4 regions of the Anaerobacillus sp. ABA4_114 genome follow, and region 1 is predicted to be linked to each of the others. Evidence: riboswitches for the same ligand, from Rfam matches in the RefSeq annotation. Region 1 holds a riboswitch; each other region holds the start of a gene.

Region 1 (3,279 bases):
TTCCACTATCGACGATCAAACCTCCCATCGTTGAACCGTTACCACCAAGCCACTTCGTCGCAGAATGAATAACAATATCAGCACCATGCTCGATCGGTCTACATAAATATGGTGTTGCGAAGGTATTGTCGATGATAAGCGGAATGCCAGCTTCATGAGCAATTTCAGCCACTTTCTCGATATCGAGTACGTGAAGACCTGGATTACCAATCGTTTCTGCAAAAATTGCTTTTGTATTAGGAGTAATCGCACTTCTAAACGATTCCGGATCTTTCGGATCAACAAAGTTGGTTTTTATTCCGTATTTAGGAAGCGTCGTTGAAAAAAGATTATATGTCCCGCCATATAAAGTAGAAGCAGAAACAATTTCATCACCGCTATTCGCAATATTTAAAATCGCGTTTGTAATAGCTGCCATACCACTTGCAAGACCGAGTGCTCCAATTCCGCCTTCAAGCTCCGCAACCCGTTCTTCAAGCGTTCCTACCGTCGGATTACCAATTCTAGAATAAATAAACCCTTCTTCTTTTAAACCAAACAAATCAGCTGCATGTTCCGTGCTGTTAAATTTGTACGCGTTGGATTGATAGATCGGTAGTGCTCTCGCTCCTGTAGCTGGATCTGCCTGTAAACCACCATGGATGCCAATCGTTTCTAGGTTATAACGCTTCTCTGCCATCTCTTATCCACTCCTTTGTATTTTTGACGGTTCTTGTAATTGTTCTTTAATCAATTGCCCCCATCTATCAAATTCAACGAGGAATCCATCATGACCATACTTTGTATCAACGATCGTAAAACGCGCCTTAAGCGAAAATAAAGCTTCAAGATCTTTAGGAGGGTAAATTAAATCACCTTTAAAACTAATTGCTAAAACATTTGCCTTCACTTCTTCAATCGGTGCGTCCCTTCCCCTGGTAATATCATGGTTATCCATTGCTTTTAATAAGTACAAATAGCTATTGGCATCAAACCGACCAACTAGCTTTTTACCCTGGTAATGAAGGTAAGATTCGACGTCGTAAAGAGCCTCTTCATGGTGATCTTCAGGTTTTGCAATGACCCTTCTTCCAAATTTCTTCTGAAACATCTCATCTGTTCGGTATGAAATCATTCCGATCATACGTGCTGTTGCTAACCCCGATGCGGGAGGATGCGATTGATCATAATACCCTCCCTTCCATTCAGGGTCAGTCGTTATGGCATGTCTTGAGATGGCATTATATGCAATTCCGTAAGCACTCAAAGATGGTGTCACAGCTAATGGAACAAGATGCTCCATCGCATCAGGGTAGAGAATTCCCCACTCAAGCACCTGCATGCCTCCAAGCGACCCACCGATCACGGCATGAAGTCGATCGATACCGAGTGCTTCAAGTGCTCGCTTTTGAGAATGAACCATATCCCTCACACTTATGAATGGAAAATCCGCCTGATACGGTTGGTTTGTAAACGGATTACGAGATAATGGTCCGGTCGAACCATTACAACCGCCTAATACGTTGAATGTGATTACTTGAAATTCAGAGGTATCTACATACTTACCGTGACCAATCAGACCTTCCCACCAACCATCTTGTTTCCTTCCAACCGTATACTGATTGCCCGTTAGTGCATGACAGACTAGAATGACTGGTGCTTCCTTCGGTCCTACTCGTTCATATGCAAGTTCAACCTCGTCAAGTTCTTTTCCTGATTCGAGAACGAACGAGCCAATGGATATCCGTTGGTCCTCGTATACCGTCTCTCTTCTCAACTCCGATCACTCCCATCACGCTCATTGAATATAAAAAAGCCTCTCTGAAAGACAGAGAGGCTGGATTATAGAAATCAGCTCCGCTTATCTTCCAGGCATTATACCTGCAGGAATTGGCACCTTTTCAAACCAAATGGTTTGACGGTTGCCGGGCTTCATAGGGCCAGTCCCTCCGCCTCTCTAGATAAGAACGAATATTCAATTACTTTGATTGAGTATTATTTTAGCAAGGCAATGCATTAGTGTCAAACATTTTCTGAAAGTTTATACAAATCCACTCTACGCATCAAATATTTTGATTAGAACCAGAATTTTGATAAGGTTACCATAAATCTATATGCGAAAGGAGACTTTTTGTGAAAGCCCCTACGTTTTCTTTACAAGAGGTCAGAGGTGATCAAAAGTATTCATTAACCGACTATGAAGGGAAGCCGGTTATGCTTACGTTTTGGGCTTCATGGTGTCCTGATTGTATGAAGGACCTACCTATGAAAGAACAATTTTATGAACATGCAGACTTAAACAAACTTGCATTCTTAACAATAAATGTGACTGGACGTGAAAGAACAGAAGAGGCAGGCAAAGATTTTGCTATCAAGAACGATCTGCCTTTTCCAGAATTAAAAGATAATGGTAGAGATACGTACGATAACTATGGGTGCACTGGTGTACCAACGACTGTCCTTCTAGACAGGAACCACGAAGTTGTACAAACATTCGGGGACAGGGCATCTTTCCTGGATATCGTTAAAGTCCTCCCCTCAATCATGCTTTGAATGAAGTTATAACTAAAACAAAGCTAGGGAAATTTCCCTAGCTTTGTTAAAAATAATATAAAATAATGGCGTTAATCTAAGTTATTCGTGGCGAACTGTCAATCTCACTGTTCACTTACTTAATCATCATTGTCTTCTTTTGAGCGATTGTCTTCACGCTCGTCTTCTTCATCTTCTTCGTCTTCTTCGTCCTCATCATCTTCTCTATCTTCTAGATCGTCTTTGTCTTTTCTGTTATCTTTATCTTCTCTGACTTCTTTATCATCATTTTGTTTATCATTTTTTGAGGATCCACTATTTTTCTCGTTGTTGTTCTCATTTTGTTCAGAGTCTTTATCCACACGACCAGAATCGTTATTTCCAGTTGGTTGAGATGAAGACTTTTCGTTCTTATTTGATAGTTGACCGATCGGATCTTTTTCTTCTTTTACCACTGCTTCAGAATTTTGGTTACTCTGTCCTTTTTTATTCTCTGAGCTGTCAACCGTTTTATTTGATTTATCATTAAGCTGAGTAATTTTATTATCTAGCTCGTACCTGTCTTCAATAGGTTCTGTATTACCCTCTGATGCAGTTGCGCGATTTTCGAGCGAATCTAATTTCTTAATAGAAAGGTCGCGGGCATCTTCAAGAGAAATCGTTACTCCACGATCTTGTGCAGCCAGATAAGTTATATACTTTCCAGGAGACACACCCTTCTCAACTGCCATCTTACGGGTATGATGATCCGCATGTAAAATCGTAGTG
Region 2 (3,279 bases), 3.1 Mb from region 1:
GTCTGTCGGCGGGTTATGAAGCCCTGCTCGTACGTTTCGGAAATGGCGCTGTAATGGGTTGCTGGCAGACAGGCTTCTAGCACCGACCACGCGCATCGCTAAATCTACGACTCGGTTCGCACTATTTGTTACGATATGCTTCACTGCTGCTAAGTCCGCTCCCATATGCGGACGCTCTTCAGGGTTTTCACTCCATCTCTTTGCGACAGCATAAAGAACTTCTCGCGCGTTGAATAGCTCTAACTGCATCTCGCCGATCTTTCTCCTTACTTCTGGCACGTCTTTGATCGGACCAGGAAGTGTTGAAGGGGAGAAGGAGGAGGCGAATTCGACCGTGTAGTCCATGGCTGAAGAGGCGATGCCAAGGTAAACGGCTGGAATCTGCAGGTACCATCCTTTCGGAGAGGCTTTGTGGTTCTCCTCAATTACCAATAGATCCTCAGGTTTAACGTGGACGTTATGTAGCACGAGATCATCACTCTTTGTCCCTTTCATGGAGATACTGTCCCACGTTTCCTCAATTTGTACGCCTTCAAGCTTATGATCAATCAGGACAAACCCTTTCTTACCGGTTTGATCAACGTCAGCTGTGACGATGGAGTAATCAAGCGCCACGGCCATCGACGTAAAGGATTTTCGTCCATTGATGATCCAGCCCTCCGGCGTTTTTGTAGCAGTCGTTTGAGGAATCCCGCCGCGTGAAGGGCTGCCGGTTGCTTTTTCAGTTTGCGCAAGGTTGAGTAGTGCTTTTTCGTTTACGATCAAGTGGCACACTTTTTCGAAAACCGCTTCATCCCAGGCTCGCGATTCAGCGATTTCTAAGATGACTCCAAGCTGCCAGCCGAGGGACAGTGCCGTCGGACCATCACCTGATGCGAGCTGTTCTTGAACTTTCAAGAACTCGTACAAGTTAAGACCGGAGCCTCCATATTCTTTTGGTACAGTGAGTGATAAAAAGTTCCTCGCCTTTAAATCTTCGAAGTTCTCGTAAGGAAACCTTTCTTCTTCATCATATTTTGCAGATCTACTTTTAAAAAGTTCAACGAGTTCAGTGAGTTCTTCCTTCAAATCAGGCTGCTTTTCAGTTGCAAATGGCATCGGTATCCTCCTTTTTCTCTATACAAAAAAAGTCTACTTTCAGCTGAAAGTAGACTTAGGCTCATTAACATTCGAACCATACAAGCTTCATCTTTCAGACAAAAAGTCTGCTGGAATGAGCACCTTGCTTAAGATAAGCGGTTGCTGCAGGATCGTTGGACCAGATTCCTCCCCTGACTCTAGATAAATGCATGCGGTAGTGCGTTAAAGAATAGAATACGGACAAATAAACGCAATGTCAACAAGTAATTAGAAAAGAAATAATTTTTTGATTTTTTTGTTGACAGGGAATCGATCGGTGCTGTATATTCATCGTTAAATTCAATAAAACAAACTTTCTTATCAAGAGAGGTGGAGGGACTGGCCCTTTGAAGCCTCGGCAACAGACTCGGTTGAGTACTGTGCCAATTCCAGCAAGCGATGCTTGAAGGATAAGAAAAGACAGTTGCTTTTTCACGGCCTCTTCTTTTCTTATGAAGAGGCCTTTTTATGTTTCAAAAAAGAGTGGAGGTTCAAAGAGATGAGTAAACAAATCATTTTGAATGCGTTCGACATGAACAGTTCGATGCACAATTCACATGGGCTATGGAAGCATCCAGAAAGTCAGCGTCATCAGAGATACAAAGACTTAGACTACTGGATCGACCTTGCTAAGACATTAGAGAAAGGGAAGTTCGATGCGGTCTTCTTTGCAGATGTTCTTGGTGTTTATGATGTGTACCAAAAGAGTAAGGATCCTTCAATCCGTGATGGATTGCAAGTGCCAATCAATGATCCCGCACTTCTTGTCCCTGCGATGGCGAGTGTGACCGAGCACCTTTCCTTCGCTGTTACGGTCAGCACGACGTACGAAGCACCTTTTGGAAATGCGCGCAGATTTTCGACGCTCGATCATCTAACAAAAGGGCGAGTTGCCTGGAACGTCGTTACCTCTTATTTACCGAATGCGGCACGCAACTTCGGACTTGAGAAGATGATTCGTCATGATGAGCGTTATGATATCGCTCATGAGTATATGGACGTGTCCTACAAATTGTGGGAAAGCAGCTGGGAGGATGGTGCTGTGGTTGAAGATCGAGTAGCTGATACGCTTGTTGAGCCCGACAAAGTTCATGAAATCAATCATGAAGGTCACTATTTCAGTGTTGAAGGACCGCATCTTAGTGAACCGTCTCCACAGCGAACGCCTGTGATCTATCAAGCTGGGACATCAGAGAAAGGGCGAGAATTCGCATCAAAGCATGCGGAGTGCGTGTTTGTCGGAGGACCGACTCCTGAGCGAATCCACTACTATGCCGATGATATTCGTGAGCGTGCCGTCAAGCATGGAAGAAATCCGGATCACGTGAAAATTTTCTCGTTTTTAAGTGTGATCGTAGGTGAAACGACAGAGGAAGCGGAGGCGAAGTTTGAGGCGTACAACAAGCTATGGAGTGCTGATGCAGCAAAGGCTCAATACGGTGCGAGTGGCTATGATGTAGCAGAGTTTGAAGAGATGGACCTTGATGAGCCGTTTGAATATAAGAAATCAACAGAAGGTGGACAGTATAAAGCGGCAACGTTGACGAAGGATGCGCCGAAAAAGCTGACGGTAAGAGAGGTGTTGAATCGCTTTGAATCGATCGACCGCAACAGCGTGATCGTTGGTAACCCTTCTGATGTAGCGGATGCGATTCAATTTCAATTCGAAGCTTCAGGAGTAGACGGATTTAATTTGAACCACCTCGTAACGCCTGGAGACTTGGAAGCTTTCGTAGAATTAGTCGTACCAGAACTACAGAAGCGTGGTCTTTATAAAAAGGATTATCAAGAAGGTACGCTGCGTGAAAAGCTCTTCAACAAAGACGCAAGACTGCCAGACGACCATCCAGGAAAAAACTATGCTTATCGTAAGGAAGTCGTGCAATGATCGAACTAAGAGAGATTACGAAAGAGTATGGAAAGAAGGACAAGATCGTTGCTGTCGATAACGTTTCTCTTCGTGTAGAAAAGGGAGAGATCTACGGAATCGTTGGGTATAGCGGAGCGGGTAAAAGTACGCTCTTACGGTTTATTAATGCTTTGGAAAGGCCAACGACAGGGTCCGTTCACGTTGACGGAATCGACTTGCTATCGCTATCGAATAAAGAGCTTCGAAAAGCAAGGCAATCGATCGGAATGATTTTTCAAGGATTCTATTTG
Region 3 (3,279 bases), 770 kb from region 1:
TCGCCTCTAAGTAAGATGTGGGGGATCGGTCCGCGTCTCGAGCGCACTTTAAATCGGATGGGAATTATGAATGTTGAGCAGCTCGCAAAATACCCGCTACATCTTCTTGAACAAAAATTCGGAGTGATGGGTAATCAGCTCTATCACCATGCATGGGGAGTAGACCTTTCCGACATTGGAGCTCCGATTATGCAGGGACAGATTAGCTTTGGTAAAAGTCAGATTCTACTGCGGGATTATCACGAACAAAAAGAAATCAAACACGTTATTTTGGAAATGAGTGAAGAAGTAGCGAGGCGTGCGAGGAGAGCCGGGAAAGCGGGGCGTACGATCAGCCTCGGGATCGGCTATAGTAAAGACGAAGGAGGCGGTGGTTTTCACAGGTCGAAAAGCATCGATAGCCCCACTTCCATCACACTTGAAATCTATAACGTGTGCTTGCAGCTTTTTCAGGAATTTTATAGAGGGCAAACGGTTCGGAAAATTTCAATCGCTCTTTCAAATATTTGTGATGACGAGGAAGTGCAGCTCGACCTTTTCAATATGAAACGGCCGAAGCAACGAGACCTTGGATACGTAATGGATTCGATACGGGAGAAATACGGATCCGATTCTCTGCTTCGCGCTGTTTCCTATACGAAAGCCGGTACAGCATTGCATCGAAGTAAGCTTGTCGGAGGTCACAAAGCATAGAAAGGGGTTGATAAGATGATTCGTGACCGAGGAAATATCAAATGGACATCGATGATGTTACCAGAGCATGTTAAAGAGTTAAGAGAATGGAAAGAAGAAGATCGGAGAAGAGAACAGCCTGAGCTTGATGAGCAGAAGATGGAGGAGATGAACGACACCATTTGCGAAGCGATGGCCTTTCACCAGCCGCTTACATTTCACTACTTCAAGAACGGTACGAAGAATGTGTTGACAGGATATGTTCATTATATCGACCAGCTCAATAAAGAATTGCGAATTGTTGACCTAGATGAGAAGAGGCAGAACATTCCGTTTGCAAGCCTCGTGCATATCGGTGAAGGCGACTAAGATGGTAACACTCTCCACAACTGAAGACGTTTTTCCTCAGCGAAAAGGGGTAAAATACGTACAAACTAGTATACGGAGTGAACTGTCAGATGCTATCTGTAGAGAGTCTCAAACATTATAAGGAAAACATAAAAGGAATCGATATTCACTATGAATATCATGAGAACGAAGTGACGTCCGACCGTCCTGTACTAACATTACTGCATGGGTTTTTATCTTCGACTTTTAGTTATCGACGGTTGATTCCCTTGCTTTCAAAGCATTACACGATTGTAGCCGTGGATCTCCCGCCGTTTGGAAGAAGTGAAAAATCGAGTCGGTTTGTTCATTCTTATCAAAACTTTGCGGAAGTCGTGATCGAACTACTCGAGCGGCTAAGTATTGACGAAACCGTTATGATCGGTCATTCGATGGGAGGGCAAGTGGCATTAAGAGCCGCAAGTATCGATGAAGACCTAGTTAAGAAAAACATTTTGCTCAGTAGTTCAGGCTACCTTGAAAAAGCGAGGCAGAGTTTAGTGTATTCCTCTTATTTGCCCTTTTTCTCAATGTATTTAAAGCGCTGGCTTTCGCGAAAAGGAGCAAAAGGGAATTTGGTGAACTGCGTTTACGATCCGAATTTAATCGATGAAGAGATGGTGGATGGGTATGTTCAGCCTTTCTTTCATGAAGGGATTTTCCGTTCTCTCGTACGAATGATTCGAGATCGTGAAGGGGATTTATCACAAGAAGAATTGAGAAGAATTCATACGCCGAGTTTACTGATATGGGGGGAGCATGATCGAGTTGTACCGCTTCAAATTGGAAAGCGGTTGGCAGAAGATCTGCCGAATTCAGAGCTGATCGTATACGAAAAGACGGGTCATCTTCTTCCGGAAGAGCAGCCTCGTTCGATTTTAAGAGACATTCAGAAATTTATTCAGGCATAAGTCGAAGAGCGACACGATTCGACTTTTTTCTTGACGAAAAAGAATAATGCGTGATAAACTTCATAACACTAAATCGAATAGTTCTTATCAAGAGAAGTGGAGGGAACTGGCCCTGAGAAGCTTCAGCAACCTCTGATATGTCAGAAAGGTGCTGCTTCCAGCAAGAGAGATCTTGAGAGATAAGAGTGAAAGCCCTCTTCTCTTGAAGTGGGCTTTTTTGATTGCTACAAACTTTACGAACAAGGAGAAACATCATGGACAAAGACATAAAAGGGAACGGCTTTGCGCTGCTTCCACTCGGTATATTTATTTTACTTTTTATTGGAACGGCAGTTGTAACAAAAGATTTTTATAGCATGCCTGTTGTGCTTGCTTCACTGATCGCTGCAGGCGTTGCACTTGCGATGAATAGGAAAGAAAGCTTCATGACAAAGGTCGAGGTGTTTTGTAGAGGAGCAGGGAACTCCAATATCATCTTAATGATTCTTGTTTTTTTATTAGCGGGAGCATTCGCTGAAACAGCCAAGAAGATAGGTGCAGTAGATTCGATTGTGAATCTCGGCATCTCAATATTACCAGCAAGCCTTCTCGTTGTTGGTTTATTTTTAATCGGATGCTTTATTTCGATATCGATGGGGACGTCGATGGGAACGATCGTAGCACTGGCTCCGATTGGAATTGGAATTGCAGAGCAATCAGGGATTCCTGTAGCTTTGACATTGTCAGCGGTCATCGGAGGAGCGATGTTTGGAGATAACCTCTCGATGATTTCGGATACGACGATTGCAGCTGTTCGGACGCAAAACACGAAAATGAAAGATAAGTTCAAAGTGAACTTTTTCATCGTTTTACCGGCTGCAATTATTACTGCCATTATATATGGATTCTTAACGGTAGGGGAAAGCGCGACAGTAAGTGGAGGTAAATCATTTGATTTTATCACAGTACTCCCATACCTTGGCGTATTGATCGCAGCGATTGCAGGCGTGAATGTACTGATCGTACTCGTTAGTGGGACATTGTTCGCAGGTGCTGTGGGCTTATTTAACGGGACGTTTGGTTTAAGTGGGCTCGTTTCTACGGTAACGGATGGCATCAAAGGGATGGAAGATCTCGCCATGATCGCATTGATTATTGGTGGGATGATCGAGGTTATCCGATATAATGGAGGCGTTCAGTACGTTCTCGATAAAATTCTTCATCGAGTGAGATCGAGAAGAGGGGCAGAGTTTGGTATCGCTGGGCTCGCTACGGTTTTAGACTTATCAACGGCAAATAACACGATATCAATCATAATGGGTGGACCACT
Region 4 (3,279 bases), 240 kb from region 1:
TTTCTTAATCTCACCTGCATACTCAGTGCCACCGATTAAGACGGTACGTTTTTCAAATGAAATAATAATGAACGTTTCTGAATTCGTGCCGTCTTTGTCTGGGTTAGCTTGAAAACCAGGGGCAGAAATGACAGTGAACTCTGCTTCATGTCCTTTTAATTCAGATTCATTTGGGCGGATGAAAAGCTGATGTGCGAACAAGTTGTGCCATGCATATTCATTGATAACCTGGATGGGTAGTCTTGCTGATTGGTCTGCTCCAGCGAACCCTTTGAAAACATAAAGATCTTTTTTCTCTCCCAGGTAATCCAGAACCTTAGTGTAAAGGCTTTCAAAATGTTCTGAAGAGATAGACTGGTTTGTTTTCCAGTTGATTTTGTCTTTTGTTGATTCTTCACGGACAATGAACTTGTCCTCTGGAGAACGTCCAGTGTATTTGCCTGTTTCAACACGAAGAGCGCCAGTGGATGTTAATGTTCCCTCTTTCATCGATAGTGAACGTTCTACCAGTTCAGAAACTGATAAATTAACATGCGGATTATTCTTATTTAAAATGGCATCCAAAAGTGGTGAAGAGAAGGAAGCTGTTTTCATACGTTAAACCCATCCTTTATAATAAAATTTCATCAAGATCTTTTCTGAACTTGTTTAACTCAAAATTAGTATAACACATTCATTTAATTATTCTATACTAATCTATGGATTTTTCCTTGAAAAGTGAAAAAAAGGTGAATGACCTTTCTAATTAGGGCTTGTGTCATTAGATTGACAGAGAAAGCGAACTACGATATTATATTTCGAGAATGGATACTCTTATCCCGAGTAAGCGGAGGGACAGGCCCTATGAAGCTCAGCAACCAACTCCTCATATAGTGGATTAAGGTGCTAACCTGCAAGACTTATTGTCTTGGAAGATAAGAGGCGAAAGGCAAGAGACTTCAGCTCCTTTCCCTTTATGATGAAGGAAAGGGCTTTTTTATTGTCGTTTTTGGAAAAAAGCGTAATATTACCGTTTATTATTGAATTCGATGTCTCGTTTCGACAACACTATTAGGGAAATGAGTACCGTATCCATTACACTATATTAAATAGGAATGAATCCTTAAGGAGGTACTTAAGTGAGTAATCGTCGTTTGTTTACTTCTGAATCAGTAACTGAGGGGCATCCAGATAAAATATCAGACCAAATTTCTGATGCGATTCTGGATGATATTCTTGCGCACGACCCTAATGCGCGCGTTGCATGTGAAACTACAGTCACGACTGGACTAGTGTTGGTTTCCGGAGAGATCACTACATCTCACTATGTAGATATTCCGAAAGTCGTTCGTGAAACGGTCCAATCGATTGGATACACACGTGCTAAATATGGTTTTGACGCAGAAACATGTGCAGTCCTTTCATCGATCGATGAACAGTCAGCTGATATTGCTGCTGGTGTGAACGTGGCTTTAGAAGCACGTGAAGGCCAAATGTCTGACGATGAGATTGAATCGATTGGCGCTGGTGACCAGGGGTTGATGTTTGGGTATGCTTGTAATGAAACTCCTGAACTTATGCCTCTACCGATTTCTTTAGCTCATAAGTTGGCACGTCGTTTAAGCGAAGTAAGAAAAGAGGAAATCCTACCTTATCTTCGTCCGGATGGCAAAACCCAGGTTACAGTAGAATATGATGAAGAAGGTAAGCCGGTACGTATCGATACGATCGTTGTCTCTACACAGCATCATCCAGAAGTTTCGCTTGAGCAAATTCAACGAAATATTAAAGAGCACGTCGTTAAGCCTGTTGTTTCTCCAGAATTGATCGATGAAGATACAAAGTATTTCATTAATCCTACTGGTCGCTTTGTAATCGGTGGACCTCAAGGTGATGCAGGGTTAACAGGGCGTAAGATCATCGTGGATACTTACGGCGGATATGCACGTCATGGTGGTGGCGCATTCTCAGGTAAGGATGCTACAAAGGTTGACCGTTCAGCGGCTTATGCAGCGCGCTACGTAGCTAAAAATATCGTAGCAGCAAAACTTGCTGATCGTTGTGAAGTACAGTTGGCTTATGCGATTGGAGTAGCTCAACCTGTATCGATTTCGATCGACACGTTTGGCACTGGAACCGTATCTGAAGAGAAGCTAGTACAACTGGTGCGAGATAACTTCGACCTACGTCCAGCAGGGATCATCAAGATGTTAGATCTGCGACGCCCAATTTACAAGCAAACGGCTGCTTACGGCCATTTTGGACGTACAGACATCGAATTACCATGGGAGTACACTGATAAAGCAGAAGCTCTTAAAAAGGGTGCTAACCAATAAAATAGTAAGCCTATGAGGCCTAGCAAGCTGTCGAGATATTCTCGACAGCTTTTTTGTGCGGTTTAAGTAGCGTAATGGTTATATAACGTCATATGACAGAACTACCCAACGCGCAAAAGCCATTTAATGGTAAACTTGAAATAGTTGAGATTTAGTTAGGGGGGCTACCATGTCAGACGTTTTTGGACAGAAAGTTGAATCGCTAGAAGAGTTACGATCGATTGGAGGAGAGCCGGGGAAGTTAGCTGCCAACAAGGTGATCAACTTCTTAGATGATAACTGTGAACGATTTATCTCACATTCACCTTTCTTAACAATCGCTACAGCATCTCATTCGGGAAGCGATGTATCCCCGAGGGGAGACCAACCAGGATTTGTGAAAGTGATCGATAAAAAACACCTTCTAATCCCGGAAAGGCCGGGGAACAAACGGATGGACTCCCTACTGAATATTTTGGAGAACCCCAATGTAGGGTTGTTATTTCTTGTTCCAGGCAGGGAGGAAAGCCTTAGAATCAACGGTAAAGCGAGTATCGTTAAAGAGGAAGGCTTACTTAAAGACTGCGAGGCATTTGGGAATATTCCTTCTTTAGGAATAGGAGTCGAAGTGGTCGAATGTTTTATTCATTGTGGAAAAGCATTAAAGCGTTCTCATCTTTTTAAGCAAGACTATTGGCCGAATACAGAAAAGTTACCAAGTGCCGCAAAGATGCTCGCAGACCATGCGAAGCTTGAAAGCAATTCTGTTAGCAAGACCTTGAGGGAAAGTTACTCACAGCGTCTATATTGACTGTTGAACAGAAATGGCTCCTAACCCCTTATAAATGTTTGGTCTTCCGATAGAGCAATATATTAGGTCATGCTCATTGGCGATCTTTCTTGCTTCTTCCAACGTGAATAAGTTATGTCCATCCACGAGTAAAGGCAATCTTTGACGTTTCACCACTTGACCCCAATCAACATT

What was found. A riboswitch is a leader RNA that binds a small molecule or an ion and turns the genes downstream of it on or off. The one in region 1 is predicted to bind S-adenosylmethionine.
Region 2: it holds a riboswitch for S-adenosylmethionine, as region 1 does, so the genes downstream of both, ACXAEY_RS20330 (LLM class flavin-dependent oxidoreductase) here and metX (homoserine O-acetyltransferase MetX) in region 1, are expected to answer to the same signal.
Region 3: it holds a riboswitch for S-adenosylmethionine, as region 1 does, so the genes downstream of both, ACXAEY_RS08135 (Na+/H+ antiporter NhaC family protein) here and metX (homoserine O-acetyltransferase MetX) in region 1, are expected to answer to the same signal.
Region 4: it holds a riboswitch for S-adenosylmethionine, as region 1 does, so the genes downstream of both, metK (methionine adenosyltransferase) here and metX (homoserine O-acetyltransferase MetX) in region 1, are expected to answer to the same signal.

What each region holds. Positions count from the first base shown of each region.
Region 1 is NZ_JBSWUM010000001.1:859,492-862,770, reverse strand. It holds gene ACXAEY_RS04220 (O-acetylhomoserine aminocarboxypropyltransferase/cysteine synthase family protein) at 1-679, opposite strand, end outside; gene metX (homoserine O-acetyltransferase MetX) at 683-1,756, opposite strand; SAM riboswitch class I at 1,838-1,947, opposite strand; gene ACXAEY_RS04210 (TlpA family protein disulfide reductase) at 2,113-2,532, shown strand; gene ACXAEY_RS04205 (anti-sigma factor domain-containing protein) at 2,652-3,279, opposite strand, start outside.
Region 2 is NZ_JBSWUM010000001.1:3,930,074-3,933,352, reverse strand. It holds gene ACXAEY_RS20335 (acyl-CoA dehydrogenase family protein) at 1-1,098, opposite strand, end outside; SAM riboswitch class I at 1,183-1,288, opposite strand; SAM riboswitch class I at 1,435-1,536, shown strand; gene ACXAEY_RS20330 (LLM class flavin-dependent oxidoreductase) at 1,619-3,007, shown strand; gene ACXAEY_RS20325 (methionine ABC transporter ATP-binding protein) at 3,004-3,279, shown strand, end outside.
Region 3 is NZ_JBSWUM010000001.1:1,626,230-1,629,508, forward strand. It holds gene ACXAEY_RS08120 (Y-family DNA polymerase) at 1-693, shown strand, start outside; gene ACXAEY_RS08125 (YolD-like family protein) at 709-1,041, shown strand; gene ACXAEY_RS08130 (alpha/beta fold hydrolase) at 1,131-1,970, shown strand; SAM riboswitch class I at 2,052-2,156, shown strand; gene ACXAEY_RS08135 (Na+/H+ antiporter NhaC family protein) at 2,225-3,279, shown strand, end outside.
Region 4 is NZ_JBSWUM010000001.1:1,101,969-1,105,247, forward strand. It holds gene pckA (phosphoenolpyruvate carboxykinase (ATP)) at 1-594, opposite strand, end outside; SAM riboswitch class I at 811-921, shown strand; gene metK (methionine adenosyltransferase) at 1,119-2,315, shown strand; gene ACXAEY_RS05405 (MSMEG_1061 family FMN-dependent PPOX-type flavoprotein) at 2,485-3,105, shown strand; gene ACXAEY_RS05410 (nucleotide sugar dehydrogenase) at 3,097-3,279, opposite strand, start outside.